2 regions of the Achromobacter sp. NPDC008082 genome follow, and region 1 is predicted to be linked to the other one. Evidence: riboswitches for the same ligand, from Rfam matches in the RefSeq annotation. Region 1 holds a riboswitch; the other holds the start of a gene.
What was found. Region 1 has a riboswitch for thiamine pyrophosphate ahead of ACFZAI_RS01985 (long-chain fatty acid--CoA ligase). Riboswitches for the same ligand answer to the same signal wherever they lie in the genome.
Positions count from the first base shown of each region.

Region 1 (9,467 bases):
GGCCTTGTCCTTGTTGCGATGCTGGGAACGGTCGTCCTGGCATTCCACCACCAGCCCCGTCGGCAAGTGGGTGATACGCACGGCCGAATCGGTCTTGTTGATGTGCTGGCCGCCCGCGCCGCTGGCGCGGAACGTGTCGATGCGCAGGTCGTTCGCATTGATGACGATCTCCGACATCTCGTCGGCTTCCGCCATGATCGCGACCGTGCAGGCCGACGTATGGATGCGGCCCTGCGCTTCGGTCGCCGGCACGCGCTGCACGCGGTGCGCGCCGGACTCGAACTTCAGGCGGCCATACGCGCCATCGCCGTCGATACGCGCGATCACTTCCTTGTAGCCGCCCAGTTCCGATGCGCTTTCCGACATCAGCTCAACGCGCCAGCCACGCGTTTCCGCATAGCGCGAATACATGCGCAGCAGGTCGCCGGAGAACAGCGCGCTTTCGTCGCCGCCCGTGCCGGCGCGGATTTCCAGGAACACGCTGCGGCCATCGTTGGGGTCGCGCGGCAGCAGCAACAGCTGCAACGCGCTTTCCAGGCTTTCCAGCTTGCCGCGGCCCGACTTGATCTCGTCTTCGGCCATCGCTTTCATGTCGGGGTCCGACAGCATTTCCTGCGCCGTCGCCAGGTCTTCCTCGGTGCGGGCAAACGCCGTGAAGGCCTCGACCACGGGTTCCAGCTCGGCGCGTTCGCGCGAGAGCTTGCGGAAACGGTCCATATCGGACGCGGTTTCCGGTTGGGCGAGCAACGCGTCCACCTCGGTCAGGCGGTGACACAGATGCTCCAGCCGGCTACGCATGGAAGATTTCATGGGGGAATGACCAAAGAGAAAACAGGAATAGCGGGCGCCCACAAGACGAACGCCCGCCAGGAGGCGGGACGTGGGACAGATTCGCTAACGGCGGGAATCGCGGCCGGGGAACAGGCGCGGCATCCACGCAAGCAGCTGCTTGCGCTCATCGCCTTCGCTGCGGTTCAACGCCGCCAGCGGGCCGTGCAGATATTTTTGCGTCAGGCCGTGGGCCAGTTGTTCCAGCACGGCTTCGGGCGATTCGCCACGCGCCAGCATGCGGCGCGCGCGTTCGAGTTCGGCAGCGCGGACGTCTTCGGCGGCCTGATGCAGGTCGCGGATGACGGGCACCACTTCGCGGGACTGCATCCAGTGCATGAAGCCCTGGACGCGGGTCTCGATGATGGCTTCGGCTTGCACGACAGCCGCGCGGCGCGCGTCGGTGCCGGTCTGCACCAGGCGGCCCAGATCATCCACCGAATACAGATAGACGTCGTCCAGGCGGCCGACTTCGGGTTCGATGTCGCGCGGCACGGCCAGATCAATCATGACCATCGGGCGGTGACGGCGCAGGCGCGTGGCCCTTTCCACCATCCCCAGACCGAGGATGGGCAAGGAGCTTGCCGTACAGGAAACGATGACGTCGAACTCGGACAGGCGGTCTGTCAGGTCAGACAGTTTCATCGTGCTGGCCGAAAACCGGTTGGCCAGAATTTCTGCGCGCTCGGCCGTGCGGTTGGCCACGACCATGCTGCGCGGACGTTGCGCGGCGAAGTGCGTGGCGCAAAGTTCGATCATTTCGCCCGCGCCGATGAACAGCGTGCGGGCCTGGTCCAAATTGCCGAACACGCGTTCGGCCAGCCGGACAGCGGCCGCAGCCATCGATACCGACTGCGCGCCGATCGCGGTTTGCGACCGCACTTCCTTGGCGACCGAGAACGTGCGCTGGAACATCTGGTGCAGCAACGTGCCCAACGACCCGGCTTCGCCCGCGGCGCGCACGGCGTCTTTCATCTGGCCCACGATCTGGGTTTCACCCAGCACCATGGAATCCAGCCCGCTGGCCACGCGGAACGCGTGACGCACGGCGTCGTCTTGATGATGGCGGTACAGGTGCGGGCGCAGCGTGCCGGCGTCCAGGCGGTTGTGTTCAGCCAGCCAGGCGGGCAATTGATCAGCGACGTGGCCGTCGGCTGCGCAATAGATCTCGGTGCGATTACAGGTGGACAGGATGGCGGCTTCGCGGACGGAACCGCCGAATGCCGAACGCAGACCTTCCAACGCCGGCTTGACCAGATCGACGGGCATAGACACGCGTTCGCGAACCGAAACCGGCGCGGACGTGTGATTCAGACCGAAGGCAAGGACAGCTACCGACATGAGTTAGCGTTAAGAACTGCCACTAAGAACAAGGCGTTACGTCAGGGCCACCTTGAGCAACACGGGCGGAACCCGAGCGGAACATGGGCTGGAAATTTTCCGGAAACGTAACAGCGAACTGTCGAAGATTATACCCCCGCGGGTTATCCCCAAGCCAATTCACGCCCCGTCCGCGACCCTGCGTCGCACCCTTGCGTGCCATTCACCCAACACTTTGGCTCTGGCCCTTTAACCGGAAATTGTCGCGATTTTTTCTCTCCGGCTGGCACAGGCACAAAAAATTGTGTATAGTTGCGGACTTCGTTGGCCTGGTAGCTCAGTCGGTAGAGCAGAGGATTGAAAATCCTTGTGTCGGTGGTTCGATTCCGCCCCAGGCCACCAAAAGAATTATTGGAATTATTGGGATTGCGGTAGCAATATCAAATCCCAAAAAAAGCCCAGCCGCCGCGCTGGGCTTTTTGCAAAGCGTACGTGTTGGCCTGGTAGCTCAGTCGGTAGAGCAGAGGATTGAAAATCCTTGTGTCGGTGGTTCGATTCCGCCCCAGGCCACCAAAAGATTCAAGCATTGAGCCCCGCCTTGGCGGGGCTTTTTGCGTTTGGTACGTTGATCAGCCTGCGGCCTAATCTTGTCATGATGACAAGATTCCCACGCTGCTTGCAAAAGATTACAAGACCTCCGAAAAAAGCAGTGCGAGGTCTACAATCAACGCCATGAAACCCGCCGACAACCTTCGCTTCGCTATCCGCGACCGCATCAACGGCGTTGATGTGGGGCCGAAGCATGTCCCATTGAGTCTGCTCGGGGAATTTCAAAAGGACGTTAGCGACTTTTTGCAAGGTTCAACCCGAGAGGTAAACCCGGCAGATGTCTTGGTGTCTATTGATGAAGGCTCGTTGGTGTTAGTCGCGAGCGGTTTGCTGGGCGCCTCGTTGCTATGGGCTGACGTGGAGCAATTGACCACCCCCGACTCGATGCGTACGATCGATCCAAGACGCGCCGCCATCGTCGAGCGCTGGCAAGCTCAGGCCCGTAACAACCCAGACCGCGCGTACGTTCTGGAAGACATGGGCAAGCATCCCCTCGCGATCGTCAATGCGCAATCAGACTTCAAGCAAACCGTCGATATCTGGGTAACAGTCGAAAAGTATCTACACGGCAAAATCGTGGATTGGGGCGGCAAGACCAAAGCCAACGTTCATCTTGTACTTGAGAACGGCAAATCCCTTACGGTGGCGGCCACTCAGCAATTGCTCGCGCAAGAGAGTGAAAATCGCCTCTATCGTCAGGCGTTGCTCCACGTGACCGCAGAAGAAAATCTGCGCACCGGTGAACTTCGCAATTTAAATCTGCGTTCCTTCGAGGTGCATCACCCCGCTTACGACGAAGACGAATTTCAGCAGATGGTTCGCAAAGGCACCGCCGCCTGGGCGGATGTCCCCAGCGCCACTAAATGGGTTGAATCGCTGCGAGGCGACGACACATGACGGCGGCAGTGCTGCTGGACACCAGCTATCTGATCTCCCTGGTCGACGCGAGGCGGCCCAACCACCACACTGCCACCAAGTATTTCCGACAAATGCTCGACGAGTCCTTGCCGATTTACTTTTCGGCCGTTGTTGCAGCAGAGTTCGGAATCAAGCAACCCATTACTGATTTACCGCTGCAAAAATTCCGGCATTTGCCATTCAACATTCCGCACGGACAACGAGCGGCCCAGCTGTGGAATGCATTGGGTCCAAGGGAAGACGACACACCGCGCGCGGTGGCGCGGGATGACGTCAAACTGATCGCCCAGGCCTGCCACGAGCGCATTCCCTTTGTCATCACGGAGGATGCGTCGTCACTGCAAAAGTACTGCGACCGGCTACGTGTTGCCAGTGTATGCCAAGTGCGGTCCATCGTGTTGTCCAGCGGCTATGACCCCGCAGCATTCCGGCTGGACGGCCAGCAAGGACTCGACCTGGGCGATGATTCCTAGGCCGGGTTAACATTGCCTCTGCTCCGGGGTGCACGCCAGTGCTGAGATTCAGACCCGCGAACTTGACCCGGTTCATGCCGGCGTAAGAAGAGCATTCGTCTTGCCCTGCCGCGCCGTTGCGCCGCTTGCGCAGGCGGGCTTCGGAGCTTCCTTGTACTGGAATCATCGAACGCCCATGAACAACGTCGCCCCGCCGGTCGCGGAACTACTCGAATTCATCGCCCAGGACGGCTGCACCGACGAGCAGTTTGATCAGCTCGCGCTGCGGCTTTTTGCCTATCAATATGGGGCCAGTGCGCCCTACCGCAGCTTCTGCCAGCGCCGTGGCGCCACCGTGCGCAATGTGAAGACGTGGAGCGATATTCCCGCCGTGCCGATTGACGCGTTCAAGGCGATGGAGTTGCGCTGCGAACCCGCCCGGCCTGATGAGCGCGTGTTCATGACCAGCGGCACGACGCGCGCCGATATGCGTGGGCGCCACTTTCATCCGCATCTGGCCGTGTACGACCTGTCCATGACGCGCAACTTCGCGGCCCGCGTCATGCAGGGCACGGCGCGACTGCCGATGGGCATCTTGTTTCCCGATGAAGTGGCCATGCCGAATTCGTCGCTGGCGCATTATCTGGCGCTGGCCAAATCCGCCTTTGGCAGTGAAGGCAGCCGCTATTTCATGTCGCCGCAGGGCATTGATCTTGACGGTTTGTGGCGCCAGCTGGAAGACGCCGAGCGCAGCGGCGAGCCTTATGCGCTGCTGGGCGCGAGCTTCAGCTTCGTGCATGTGATTGACGCCTTGCGCCGTGAAGGCCGCACGTTTCGCCTGCCGCCGGGCAGCCGCATTCTGGATACGGGCGGCTACAAGGGCCAGTCGCGCGAGCTGCCGCTAGACACGTTCTATGCGGAGCTCTCTGCGCTGCTGGGCGTGCCGCGGTCGCTGTGCATCAACATGTATGGCATGACCGAGCTCAGCACGCAGTTCTATGACGACGGCAACGCCACCGTGCCGTCAGTGAAATCGGGGCCGCACTGGATTCGGTCGCGGCTGGTGGACCCGGCCACGGGCCGCACGGTGCCAGCGGGCGAACGCGGCATCCTCGCGCACTGCGACCTGGGCAACTTCAATTCGGTCAACACCATCCTGACGGAAGACGTGGGCGAGCCCGCTGATGGCGGATTCCTGCTGCTGGGCCGGGCTGAAGGCGCGCAGGCCAAGGGCTGCTCGCTGGCGGTCGAAGAGTTCATCCAGTCGGCGCGATCATGAACGTGCAACGGGTCGAGGGGGGATACCTGCCGGGGCTCGCCTCGGCGGATGTGCAATGGCAGACGCTGCCGTTCGAGCAGGACGGGCAACGCGTGGACGTCGCCGTGCCGGTGCTGTCCGCCGCGCAGATGCAAGCGCTTGCCGCGCGCGTCAAACGCGCCAGCGCGCAGCATCTGAAGACGATGACGGTGTCGGAAATCATCACCATCATCGACCGCGCCATCGCCCGCCTGCTCGACCCGAACGACCCGCTGCGCCGCCAGGCCGATGCGCTGCTGCCGGTTGTGACCGGCTACGACGCCGACATGGTGCGGCTGGGGCTCACCGGCTTGCTCAAAACATTCCGCGCGCCGCAGTTGCATCGTTTTGTGGCCGAGGACTTCGCCAACCCCAAGGTGCTGGACAGCTTCCAGCCTGCGATCAAGGGCGGCGCCGTGCGCGCCTACGGCCCGCAATTGCTGGTGCACAGCTGGGCCGGCAACGTGCCGGCACTCGCCTTGTGGAGCTTGATATGCGGCCTGCTGGTGAAGGCCGGCAATATCGGAAAACTGCCCAGCGCCGAACCGCTGTTTGCGGGCTGGTTCGCGCGTTTGCTGGCCGACGTGCACCCGCCGCTGGCGGACTGCATGGCGGTCGTCTGGTGGCGTGGCGCAGGCGATGACGACGCGTCGGCGCTTTATGCACAGGCCGATACCGTGGTCGCCTATGGCGGCAACGACGCGCTACATGCTATCCAGCGCCGCCTGCCCGTCACGACACGCTTTCTGGCGCACGGCCACAAGCTGGGCTTTGGCGTTGTCAGCGCCATGGCGCTGGATGCTCAGAAAGCCCCTGCGCTGGCGCGCCGCGCGGCCTGGGACGTCATGCGTTATGACCAGCAGGGTTGTTATTCCCCGCATGTGTTCTACGTGCAGCGCGGCGGCCGGGTGTCGCCGCGCGAATTCGCCAGCTATCTGGCGGGCGAACTGTCGAATCTGCAACGCCGCTTTCCCCGGCGCGCGATGGACCTGGCGGAATCCGCTGCCGTGGCGAAGTGGCGGCAGTCAATCGAATGGCAACTGCCTGCCGACGGCGCGGATGCGCTGATCGGCGACCCTGATTCCGCGTGGAGCGTCGCGTATGCCGACGCGGCGCAGCCTCTGATGCCAACCGCCCTGCAGCGCAGCATCGTGGTGGCGGGCATTGATACGCTGGATGATGTGGCGCCGCTCGTGGCCGCCCATCACGACTATCTGCAAACGGCGGGCGTCGCGGCGACGCCCGAAGAACTCTACCGCCTGGCCGAGCAACTGGGCGCAGCGGGCGTCACCCGCATCAGCGCCATCGGCTCGATGAGCGTGCCCGAAGCGGGCTGGCATCACGACGGCCGCTTCAATCTGCTGGACCTCGTGCGCATGACGGAAATCGAACAGTCCGCCGAAACCGCCGCCGACCCGTTCGCCCCCTACGAGCCATGAGCGCGCACCACGCCATGCCTTTTCTGAACCTTGAACAGGTGGTCTACACCTACCCCGGCCGCCCGCCCATCGTGGATGGCGTCGACTGGCGGCTGGAGGCCGGCGGTGTGCATTGCCTGGTGGGGCGCAGCGGTTGCGGCAAGACGACGCTGCTCAAACTGGCCGCGGGCCTGCTGGCCCCGCAGTCGGGCCGCGTCCAGCTGTGGGATGGCGCGCCCGCCACGCCCGGCCCGCAACTGGGCTATGTGTTTCAGGCGCCGACGCTGCTGGAATGGCATCGCGTCATCGACAACGTGCTGCTGCCCGTGTCGTTGCAGCGCCGGCCCCTGCCTGAAGACATCGAACGCGCGCAGTCCTTGCTCGCCATGCTGGGCTTGTCCGACTACGCACAGCGCTATCCCCGCCAGCTGTCTGGCGGCCAGCAAAGCCGCGTAGCGCTTGCGCGCGCGCTGATTCTTGAGCCCGCGCTGCTGCTGCTGGACGAGCCCTTCGCGGCGCTGGACGCCATTACGCGCGGCGAGCTGCAAGACGACTTGATGCGGCTGTGCCGCCTGCGCAAGACGACCGTGCTGTTCGTCACGCACGACATCGGCGAAGCCGTGTACCTGGGCGACCGCGTCGCCGTCATGCACCAGGGCCGCATGGCCGCCGACCTGCCGATCGACCTGCCCGCGCCGCGCACGCAGCCGATGCGCCACGGCGCCGCGTTCAACGCCTATTGCGCGCAGGTCTTTGAATTCATGAACGGAGCGCGCGCATGAAGCCCGCCATCCCCTTTCGCCTGCTGTCGTTGGCGCTGCTGGTGTTGCTGGTGGGCGTATGGGAAGTCACGGTGCGGCAGGCCGGTATCTCGGCACTGGTGCTGCCCGCCCCCTCGGCCGTTGCGAAGACGCTGTGGACGAGTCTTGCCACCGGCTATCTCTGGCCGCACATCGGCGCGACGCTTGCCGAGATGCTGCTGGGCCTGGCGCTGGGCGGCGCGGCCGGGCTGGCGATGGGGGTGGCCTTGGCCGAATCGGCGCTGCTGGACCGCGTATTCAAGCCCTACGTCATCGTCAGCCAGGTGGTTCCCAAGCTGGCCCTCGCGCCGCTTTTTGTGTTGTGGTTCGGTTTCGGCATGGCGCCCACCATCGTCATGACCGCGCTGATCTGCTTCTTTCCGCTGATGGAAAACACGCTCACCAGTTTGCGGCAGGTGGACCCGAACCGGCTTCAACTGTTTCGCATGCTGGGCGCATCGCGCGCGCAGACCTTGCTGCGCCTGAAGCTGCCCGCGGGGCTGCCCGGCATCCTGGCCGGCCTGCGCGTGGCGTTGGTGCTGGCGCTGGTGGGCGCCGTCGTCGGTGAATTCATTGGCGCCAGCCGTGGGCTGGGCGCCGTCATCATCGCCGCGCAAGGCATGATGGACACGCCACTGATGTTCGCCGCGCTTACCGCCATTGCCGCCATCGGGCTGCTGGGCTACCAAGCCACGCTGATGCTCGAACGCCGCCTGCTGCGCCCCTACGCGGATCAATCGTGACCCCTATCAGGACCTTACCCATGCTCCCGTCCCCTACCCGCCGCGCGTTGTTGACGGCCGCCGCCGGCCTTGCCGCCACGTCGCTCGTGCCCGTGGCCGCGCGCGCCCAAGGCAACCCCGCCGCCACCGGCACGGTCACGCTGGCCGGCTGGAGCAAGCCCATCAGCGAAATCACGAACCTGCTGGCCGAACCCGACAAGGGCTTCTTCAAGGCGCAGGGCGTGAACCTCGTCTACCTGCCAGGTGCGGGCGGCGGCGACGCCATCCGCAATATTCTCAGCGGGCAGGCCGACGTGGCCTTCACCGACCCCGGCTCGTTCTTCATGGCGCTGGACAAAGGCGAGAAGCTGCGCGCCATCTACGACATCTATCCGCAGAACGTGTTCAACGTGGTGTCGCTGAAGTCGGCAAACATTTCGCGCCCGGCAGACTTGAAGGGCAAACGCATCGGCGTCTACAGCCTGGCAAGCGGCACGCGCCAGAATCTGCTGGTAATGCTGCACCAAGCCGGCCTGACCGAAGCCGACGTTGAAATCGTTGTGACCGGCGTGCTGAACTTTGCGCCGCTGTTGCAGGGCCAGGTCGACGCCACCGCCGCCACCGACACCGGCCTGCTGGTCGGCCGCCGCCGTGGCCTGGGGGAGGTCAACGTGATGGAAGTGCGCGACACCCTCAACGTATCCAGCGACCTGTTCGTGGTGCGGGAATCGGTGTATCAACAAAAGCAGCCGTTGCTGCGCGCGTTCCTGAAGGCGTATCGCGACAGCGCCGCGTGGATGATCGCCCAGCCGGAAGAAGCCGCCACGCTGGCCGGCAAACGCGCCATCGACGGCACCGACCGCAGCATCAACCTGGACGTGATCCGGCTGCGCAACGCCGCGTCCGTCTCGCCTGCCGGCCGCCCGCTGGGCGCGTTTGACCTGGACCTGTTGCAGAAGGCCGCTGACGCCTACCGCGCGCTGGGCCTGATCCAGCACCCCATCGATGTCGCCGCCGTCGTCGACGCCAGCCTGTTGCCCGGAGCCTGACATGACCGCCGCCCTGAAGTTCGCAGGCAAGGTCGCGCTGGTAACCGGCGCCAG
Region 1 covers NZ_JBIBIB010000001.1:426,331-435,797, reverse strand. The annotation lists gene prfA (peptide chain release factor 1) at 1-810, opposite strand, end outside; gene hemA (glutamyl-tRNA reductase) at 895-2,169, opposite strand; tRNA gene ACFZAI_RS02005 (tRNA-Phe) at 2,475-2,550, shown strand; tRNA gene ACFZAI_RS02000 (tRNA-Phe) at 2,646-2,721, shown strand; gene ACFZAI_RS01995 (hypothetical protein) at 2,881-3,654, shown strand; gene ACFZAI_RS01990 (PIN domain-containing protein) at 3,651-4,148, shown strand; TPP riboswitch at 4,163-4,254, shown strand; gene ACFZAI_RS01985 (long-chain fatty acid--CoA ligase) at 4,324-5,406, shown strand; gene ACFZAI_RS01980 (acyl-CoA reductase) at 5,403-6,863, shown strand; gene ACFZAI_RS01975 (ABC transporter ATP-binding protein) at 6,860-7,624, shown strand; gene ACFZAI_RS01970 (ABC transporter permease) at 7,621-8,385, shown strand; gene ACFZAI_RS01965 (ABC transporter substrate-binding protein) at 8,406-9,413, shown strand; gene ACFZAI_RS01960 (SDR family oxidoreductase) at 9,415-9,467, shown strand, end outside.

Region 2 (9,467 bases), on a different contig from region 1:
CGCCGCTGCACGCCGTCCCGCCGCCGTCTTGATGACAATTGCCGTCACGTTGCTGTTGACCCTGGCGCTGCTGGGCGGGCTGGGCCATTGGCCGCCTGCCAGCGTGCTGTTGTTGGTGGTGTGGGGGCTGGCGTATGGCGGCGTGTCGGTGTCGCTACAGATCTGGATGCTGCGGGCGGCTCCTGACGCGGTGGACGCCGCCACGGCTTTTTTCGTGGCGATGTTCAACCTGGCGATCGCGGCGGGTTCCTTCTTGGGCGCGGCCAGCGTGGATGCGCTGGGCTTGCAGATGAACGCGTGGCTGGCGGCGGCGTGCATGCTGTTGCCGGTAGGCGCGCTATGGCGCCGGCCGCCGAGCAAGAGTTTGGGAGCCGGGATCAATAAGCCCGGGAAATGTGTAAGGTAGAGGGCATTCTGCGATTGAACGTTGAACCAGGCAGGCGGCCCATTACTCCCATTGGGTAAATGGGCCGTCTCCTTTTTCTATGAGCCCCATGATTGACGATCTGATCCAACTCGCCAAACTAACCAGCCTTGGGCTGGCGCTGATGCTGCCCTTGGCCAACCCGCTGACCTCCATGACGCTGCTGCTGTCGCTCGGCGCGCAGATTCCTTATAAAGAGCGCGAACGCCAGGTGACGCAGGCGGCGTATTACGTGGTGGGCATCATGCTGGTGACCTACTACGCGGGTGCGTGGATCATGCACACGTTCGGCATTTCGATTCCGGGCTTGCGCATCGCGGGCGGGCTGATCGTGGTCAGCATTGGTTTCAGCATGCTGTTTCCGCCTGCGGAACCGCGCTCGCTGGCGGCGGAAGCAGCCGCGGACGCCAAAGCGCGGGAGACGCCGAACATCGCGTTCGTGCCCTTGGCGCTACCTGGAACCGCGGGGCCAGGCACCATCGCCATGATCATCAGTGGGGCAGCCTCGGTCGATGGCGCAATCACGCCGCAGTACCCGACGTGGGTGGTGGCGGTAACGCCCATCATCGTGTTCGCCCTGCTGGGCGTGCTGTTCTGGATCTGCCTGCGTTCGGCGGGCCGCATCGTGGCGGTGATCGGGCAAAGCGGCGTGGAAGCCATTTCGCGCGTCATGGGCTTCTTGCTCGTGTGCATGGGGGTTCAATTCGTCATCAACGGCGTGCTGGAAATTGTGGGCAAGCATGTTGGCGGATAAGCCGGTGCGCCGCGCTGGGCGCTTGCGTCGGGGCCTGGTGGTCGTAGGGCGCCTGTTGCTGACGTTGCTGGTGGCCGCGTCTGCGCTGTGGGGGTGTCTTGCCCTGTGGTATCAGGCGCCGGGCGGCGTGTGGGGCAAAGGGGCGGCGGCCGCTGTGTGGGCCGCGCTATGCCTGGGTGCGATGGTGGCGTTGTGGCGCGCGGGGCCGTGGCGGCGGCGGGCAGGGTGGGCGTATCTGATCGGGCTGGTCCTGCTGGCCGGCTGGTGGCAAACGCTTGCGCCGTCGAATGACCGCATCTGGGCGGACGACGTGGCGAAGATGCTGCGCGGCACGGTGCAAGGGTCGACGGTCACGCTTGAGAACGTGCGCAACTTCGATTGGCGCACGGACTCCGACTACACCGCCCGCTGGGAAACGCGGCAATACGAGCTGGACAAACTCGTATCGGTGGACATGGCGCTGTCTTACTGGGCAGGCCCGGCCATTGCGCACACGCTCGTCTCGTTCGGTTTTTCCGACGGGCGGCACGTGGTGTTCTCGGTTGAGATCCGCAAGGAACGCGGCGAACAATTTTCCGAGATCGGCGGATTCTTCAAGCAGTTCGAATTGAGCGTGGTGGCGGCCGAAGAGCGCGACATCCTGTACGTGCGCGCCGGCCCGCGTGGGGAAAGCGTGTATCTGTACCCGGTGCGCATGCCCGAACGCGCGATGCGCGAGCTGTTTCTGTCCTACGTCAACACCGCTAATGCGCTGGTGACCACGCCGCGCTTCTATCACACGGTTACGGCCAATTGCACGACATTGGTCTACCGCATGGTCAACGCTATCGTGCCGGGCTTGCCGCTGGACTTACGCATTCTGCTGTCGGGCTATCTGCCCGAGTATCTGTACGACCAGGGCGGACTGGATACGAGGGTCCCGCTGGACGTGCTGCGAGCACGTGCATCCATTGGCCATCAGGCTCCGCCGGGCGACGACCCGATTGCCTTCTCTCGTCGGATTCGGCCTTAAACCTGATACGCGCGCAGCAACGTATCCACGCCGTAACGGCAGGTGGCCAGCGCTTCGGCGGGCGGCCCGTCGGCGTAACCGCCGACCAGCCGCGCGTGGAACGCGATGCCATTGATCAGGTTGCCTAAGGTCAGCGCCGCCTGGCGCGGATCGTCAATCTTCAGTTCGCCTTGTTCACAGGCGGCGCGCAGGCATTGTTCCAGCGGCGCATGGACTTGCGTGTCGACGGCATGTTGCAGCGACGCCGCCAACTGCGGCATGCGGTGGCACTCCGACACCAGCAGCCGGTGCAGCGCGGCGGATTTCGGTTGCACCGCATAGGTCAAGAGCCGCAGCGCCAACTGCTGCAACGCCGGCCGCACCGCCTCGCCGGGCGGCGCCTTCAGGAACACCGCGGCGCGCATGTTGTCCAACTCGAATTGCAGCACGGCAGCCAGCATGCCTTCCTTGCTGCCAAACAACTGATACGCCGTGGCGGCGGACCCGCCAGCCTGCTGCACGATGCGTTGGATGGACGTTTGTGCGTACCCAAGTTCCAGTAACAACTGACTGGCCACTTCAAGCAGCCGCCGCCGCCTGGCTTCGCCCTTGGTGGTCAGGGCGCGCGTCATCGGATCGGCCGAATCGCTCATCACCTGTTTCTCCCGGTTTCCATGGCATGGACATCACAGGGTTTCACCCCGTTTCGTCATGTAATGTAGAGTACATTACATTCTTGAGCGCTTCAGAAAGCGGGTATTTCCCACGCGAGTTGTTGACCCGGGACGAGTCCGGGCGGTTTTTGTAGGAGGGCGCCCAGATGTCCTGGCTGACCCTGAGTATTGTCTTGATTGTTGCGGCTGCCGTTGGCGCCGTTTTGCTTCGCCACCCCGGCGTGATGTTGTATGACTGGATCGCCACTCGCAAGGCCCACGCCCGTACACGCGTTGCCCTGGCTTCCCCGACAGCGCGCCCGCAAGCCGTTTCGGCCGAGCACACCGAGCCCGCCGCTCTGGCGGGCTAAAAAAATCCACGCATAAAAAAAAAAGCCACCCGTTTCCGGGTGGCTTAAGTCTTCAAGGGCGCCCCGACTCTGCTCAGTTGGGGCGGCCCGCAGCCTGCTTAGAAGCGATGGCGGATGCCGACGCCAACCGTGCTCATCTTGTCACCGTTGATGAAGGCGGCGCCATCGGCGTAGGACGCCAGAGCGTACAGGTTGGTCCGCTTGGACAGATCATACGTGTAGCCCAGGCTGTAGATGTCCATGGCGTACAGGTTCTTGTTCGGATCAGCACGCTGCCACGACGCGAAGACGTTGCTGGCGGCGCCGATGGGGGCGCTTACGCCGACCATGTACGAGTTGATGCGCAGGCCGTCCCACGTGAAGCGGCCATTCGTGAAGCCCTGGCCGTTGGCCGGGCCGCCTGCTTGCTGGCGGCCGCCCATCAACGAGAAATCCTGGCCGGCGAAAACGCCGTCCTCGGAACGGCCATAAGCCAGCGACAGCTTGACCACTTCGAAGTCGTAGGCGGCGCCGATGATGAACTGCTGCGGTTGCGGCTGGTTCGGCTTGCGGTATTGCACGTCATAGGACAAGGCTACCTTCAACGGGCCGTTGTCGTAACGCACACCCGCCGTCCAGGCGCGGTTGTTTTCCTTGGTCTTGAAGCCCGTCGGGCCTTCGACGTCATCGGTCGAGAACGAATAGCCCACGCCGCCTTGGAACCCGCTCCAGACCGGGGTCTGGTACATGACCATGTTGTCATAGCGAACCGTGTTGGCCGCGCTGAATGCCATACCCATGTTGGCGTTCAGGTAGTCGAGCGCGAACGGATCAATGTCGCCGAAGTACTTGGACGCGATGTTGGTTTGGCGGCCCAGTTCCAGCAAACCGAACTGCTCGCTGTTCAGGCCGACAGTGGCTTGACGGCCGAACAGGCGGTCGCCTTGCGAACGGTTGCCGTTATTGGCGGTGAAGCCGCTTTCCAACGTGAAGACAGCCGACAGGCCATCGCCCAGGTCTTCCGTTCCGCGCAGGCCAAAACGGGAACCGTTCTGGATGCCGTCGTTCATGCCGATCCGGGAGGAATAGTCGCCGCCGTTCACGCCACGGTTTGCGTCCGTGGTGCCAACCTTGCCACGTTGATAGGTCAGGCCCAGATCGACAATGCCGTACAGGGTGACAGACGTTTCAGCTTGGGCCGCACCGGCCATGCCAGCCAGAATCGCGCCTACGAGCAAAGTTTTCGTTAGTTTCATATCCACATCCGGTTCTAAGGCTTGTATTGCCTGCTTTCAGCATTGCGAAAGCAGCCCTGGTGTCCACAATAGGGAACACCGCCGGAATACATGAAACTGAAAACTACATAATGGTTCGGAATATACAAATTGGGGTCGTATTCTGATGACTTGCCCCTGACTCCTTCCTTAACGATTAGGATTTAGTTACTCGAGACACATATAAAAACCTGCGATTTATTGCGAGATAACAACAGTTCCTTAGAGAAAGGAACCGGCGTTATTCGCTAATGCAGGGATGTTCACGATTTACAGGGTGCCTGCGTGCAGGGCCGCTTTCATACAAATTGATAAGTTATGCCTAGCATTTCGTTGCGATGAAGGCCCTGAAGGGGCGTTCAGCCGGCGTGCACCTGCGTTCGCGAAACTTGCAGGCGCTGAAGACGCGGCTATGGCAGCCTGTAAATTTCAAGAACGTAACGGTGCGATGACCTTGAACGCGCGCGGCGCGAGGTATTACCGGCCAGGCCTTTCCAGCCCCAAATGACCGCGCAGTGTGTGGTGTTCGTACTCGGTACGGAACAGCCCGCGTCGTTGCAGCACGGGAATCACGTGGTCCACAAAGTCGTCGATGCCGCCGGGCAGAGACGGTGGCATCAGGTTGAAGCCGTCGGCGCCTTCGTTTTTGAACCAGTGCTCCATCTTGTCGGCGATCTGTTCCGGCGTGCCGACCATCGTGCAATGGCCGCCGCCCGCCGCCAACCGGCCCAGCAATTGGCGCACGGTGGGTTGTTCGGTTTCGATGATCCGCAGAATGGTGCCGTACCGGCCCTTGGGACCCTTGAAATCTTCCAGCGGCGGCAGCGGCGGCACAGGCGCATCCAGCTCCCATGCGCTGCAATCCTGTAGCACGAAGGTCCCCAGTTGGCGTAGCGATGCGTCGCTGGGCAGCAGCACGTCCAGCTCGCGTTGCTTGGCCCGGGCCTCGGCTTCGGTGGACCCTACATACGTGACCAGCCCCGGCATGATCGGCACAAAGGCGCTGCGCCCGGCCGCAAGCACGCGCTGCTTGATGTCGCGGTAATAGGACTGCGCGGCGGGCAGGTCGTAGGCCACCGCATAGATGGCCTCCGCGCGGCGGGCGGCCAGGTCCCGGCCCTGGTCCGAGGCGCCGGCCTGGAACAGCACCGGATGGCCCTGCGGCGGGCGCGGCACCGTCAGCGGGCCGTCGACCAGGAAATGCTCGCCTTGATGATGGATGGCTTGCACGCGTTCGGGCACGCCATAGACGCCGTTGCGGTCGATGGCCAGCGCATCGTCTTGCCAGGAATCGAACAAGCGCAACGCAACGTCGACGAATTCTTCAGCGCGCGCGTAGCGCCATTCATGGCCGGGCATGGCCTCATAGCCATGGTTGCGGGCCTCGGCGTCGAACATCGAGGTGACCACGTTCCAACCCATGCGGCCGCCCGAAATGTGGTCCAGCGACGCCACCATGCGCGCCGCGTGAAAGGGCGTGAAGAAGGTGCTGGAAACGGTGCTGATCAGACCGATGTGCGTGGTGGCGCGCGCGATGGCGGCCATCGTCGTCAGCGGTTCCAGATACCAGCGCGGGCCGTCGCCGATGTTGTCCATCCACTGCCCATCCGCAAAGAAAATGGCGTCCAGCTTGCCGCGTTCGGCCGTGCGCGCCAGCGACTCGTAGTAGCTGATGTCGCCCAGCCGTTCGGCCGCCGAATCGGGATGGCGCCACGCAGCGCGGTGATGGCCGCATCCAAAGATGAACAGGTTCAGATGCAGCATGGCGCTTAGTTCTTGACGAGGCCGCCGTCGACGACCAGGTTCTGGCCCGTGACGCTGCGCGACCAGGGGCTGGCGAAAAACAGCACCGCGTCGGCGAACTGTTCGGGCGTGGTGACGGTGCGCAGCGGCGTGCTGGCGGCAATCAAATCGAACACCGCTTCGGGCGTTGCCGCGGAGGCATCGGTCGTGCGCAGCAAACCGCCCGACACCATGTTGACCGTGATGCCATGGGGTCCGAGGTCGTGCGACAAGGTCCGCGTGAACGACAGCAGCGCAGCCTTGGCGGCGGTGTAATCGTGATACGGCACGACCGGGTTCTGGACCAGGTTCGTGCCGATGTTGATGATGCGTCCGACGCCGGCTTCACGCATGCCGGGCAGCGCCGCTTGAGTCGTGTTCAACGCGCCGCGCACGCTGCCTTCGATCTGCTGATTCAGGTTGTCCCACGTCAACGTGTCCGCATGCGGGCGCGCGTCGCCATTGAATTGGAACGCGGGCAGCGCGTTGTTGACGACGGTGGTGACCGGCATGCCGAAGTGGCTTTGCGCCTGCGCCACCAGCGCCTGCACCGCCTGCGCATCGCGCACATCGGCCTGGATAGCCAGCGCGCGGCCCGGCGCGGTGGCGGCCAGCGCCTGCGCGGCGTCAGCGCTGTTCAGGTAGTTGATGACCACGCGCGCGCCTTCGCGCAGAAACGCGCGCACGATGTGCGCGCCCAGTCCACGGGCGCCGCCCGTGACAATCACCAGTTGTTCGTTCAGGGCAGGGGCGGGGTGTGCAAGAGACATGATCGGCTCGTCGGTTTCACCGGCACGCATGCAATCGGGTGCCGCAAGCGGGCGAACTTAGCACATTCCACGCGTTGACATTGCGGCGCCGCTCTCCTACTCTTGCGGTCAATTCCTGGGGGAGCCCTGTCGGGCTGAGATTCCGCTTCATTGCGGTAACCCTTTGAACCTGATCCGGGTAATGCCGGCGAAGGGAAGGACATCGCACGGTTCGTGCGCCCTCCCTAGACTTTTATTCATCAGCGGCCCCTGTTACCAGACGGGCCGCTGCGCTGCGCGTCCGGCCGTCCGCCGGACCAGGGAGGACCGACTTCATGCTGACTCAATCCGCCGCCTTGATGTGGCTGCTGCTGTTCTCCGGCGGCTTCGCCGTCGCCAGCATCCTGTACACGCGGCGCAAGCGCGGCTCGCTGGAAGACTACATCGTGGCCCGCAACAGCCAGGGCGCGTTCGGCACCATCCTGACGTTGATGGCGTCGACGCTGGGCGCATGGATTCTGTTCTCGCCCGCGCAGGCCGCAACCTGGGGCGGACTGGCCGCGGTGATCGGCTACGCGCTGGGCTCGATGTCACCGCGTCTGGTCATGATTCCGCTGGGCCGGCGCATGCGTGAACTGATTCCGCATGGGCATACGCTGACTGAATTCCTGATGGCGCGCTACGGCCGGCCGATGTACGGGCTGGCGTTGTTCATCATGCTGTTCTATCTGTTCATTGCCTTGTCGGCTGAGGTTACGGCGATTGCCAAACTGGTCACCATGTTGGCGCCCGTGCCGCTGTGGGCCACCGCCGCCATCGTGATGGGCACGACGCTGCTCTACACCACCTACGGCGGGCTGCGCTCGTCGATCTTCACCGATCAGGTGCAGATGATGGTCATCGTGCCGTTGCTGGTGATCTTGTGCGGCGTCGGCTGGCAAGCTGCGGGGGGTGCGCTGCCCACCATCGAAGCACTGCAAGCGAAGGCGCCCCAATTGCTGGACCTGACCGACCCCGTGGGCGTGAAAGCCGGGCTGACGTTCTTCGTGGCCATCTTGCTGACCGGCATCTTTCACCAGGGCAACTGGCAGCGCATTTATGCCGCAAAAGACGCTCGGTCGATGCGCAATGGTTTTCTGCTGGGCGGCATCCTGGCCGCGCCGTTCATCTTCCTGATGGGCCTGTTCGGCCTGGCGTTCGTGGGCTTGGCGCCGCAGGGCGACAGTTCCATCGCACTGTTCAGCGTCATCATGCCGCACGCGCCCGCATGGTTCGTGATTGCGCTGATCCCGCTGGGCCTGTCGCTGGTGATGAGCACCGCCGACACGGCAATCAGCGCCGTGTCCAGCATCGTCGCCGTCGACATGCGCCGGCTGATGCCCAACGCCAACGGCATGGACATGAAGCGCCTGGCCCGCTGGGCGGTCTTGCTGCTGGCGATTCCGGTGATGATTGTGGCCTCGCAAGGCTACAGCGTGCTGTACCTGTTCCTGCTGGCCGACCTGCTGTGCTCCGCTGCCGCGTTCCCCGTGTTCTATGGCCTGTTCAGCCGCAAGCACGATGGCGTGACGGCAACAACCGCAACCGTCGCGGGGCTGGCGGCAGGGCTGTTCTTCTTTCCGGCCCCGGGCGACAAACCCACGTTCCTGCTGGAATCGTTTCTGCTGGCGGCGTTTGTGCCGGTGCTGGTTACCGTGCTGATGCGCCTGGCGCGGCGCGGTATACGGGAGTTTGACTTTTCGACGCTGAGCGCGGCGGTGCGGCGGCTGGATAAGGACGCGGTGTAAATCCGGCCTGCGCCCCCAGCCCTGCGGTGCGCCAGGAAAACAAAAAAGCCTTGGAACACGTTGTGGTGTCCAAGGCTTTCTTGTCTGGAATTTGGTGGAGCGGAGGAGGATCGAACTCCCGACCTTCGCATTGCGAACGCGACGCTCTCCCAGCTGAGCTACCGCCCCAATGAAGCAAGAGCAAAACTATACCTGAACTTTAAAGCGCCGTGCAATACGGCGCCAGGCAAAAATTTTCAGACGAATTCCAAGGTCGCGATAACCGGCGCGTGGTCTGACGGCTGCTCGTTGCGGCGCGGTTCCTTGTCGATCACGCAGGCGACGCAGCGCTTGACCAAGGGGGCCGACAGCAGGACGTGGTCGATCCGCAGGCCAGCGTTGCGACGGAAGGCGAACTGGCGGTAATCCCACCAAGAAAACGATTTTTCGGGCTGCTCGAACAGACGGAAGGAATCGGTCAGGCCCAGGTCGATCAGGCCTCGCAAGGCGGCGCGTTCCGGTTCGGACACCAGCACCTGGCCTTCCCATTTCTCGGGGTTGTGCACGTCTTCGTCGGCGGGCGCCACGTTGTAGTCGCCCAGCACGGCAAGGCGCGGGTACTGCTTGATCTCGTCGGCCAGCCAATTGCGCATGGCGTCGAACCACGCCAGCTTGTAGACGTACTTGTCGGAATCCAGCGACTGCCCGTTGGGGCAATACGCGC
Region 2 covers NZ_JBIBIB010000005.1:478,758-488,224, forward strand. The annotation lists gene ACFZAI_RS22105 (MFS transporter) at 1-406, shown strand, start outside; gene ACFZAI_RS22110 (MarC family NAAT transporter) at 495-1,178, shown strand; gene ACFZAI_RS22115 (DUF4105 domain-containing protein) at 1,165-2,190, shown strand; gene ACFZAI_RS22120 (TetR/AcrR family transcriptional regulator) at 2,187-2,822, opposite strand; gene ACFZAI_RS22125 (hypothetical protein) at 2,990-3,193, shown strand; gene ACFZAI_RS22130 (porin) at 3,292-4,428, opposite strand; gene ACFZAI_RS22135 (LLM class flavin-dependent oxidoreductase) at 4,924-6,210, opposite strand; gene ACFZAI_RS22140 (3-oxoacyl-ACP reductase) at 6,216-6,998, opposite strand; TPP riboswitch at 7,106-7,211, shown strand; gene ACFZAI_RS22145 (sodium:solute symporter family protein) at 7,313-8,764, shown strand; tRNA gene ACFZAI_RS22150 (tRNA-Ala) at 8,857-8,932, opposite strand; gene xth (exodeoxyribonuclease III) at 9,001-9,467, opposite strand, start outside.
Region 2: it holds a riboswitch for thiamine pyrophosphate, as region 1 does, so the genes downstream of both, ACFZAI_RS22145 (sodium:solute symporter family protein) here and ACFZAI_RS01985 (long-chain fatty acid--CoA ligase) in region 1, are expected to answer to the same signal.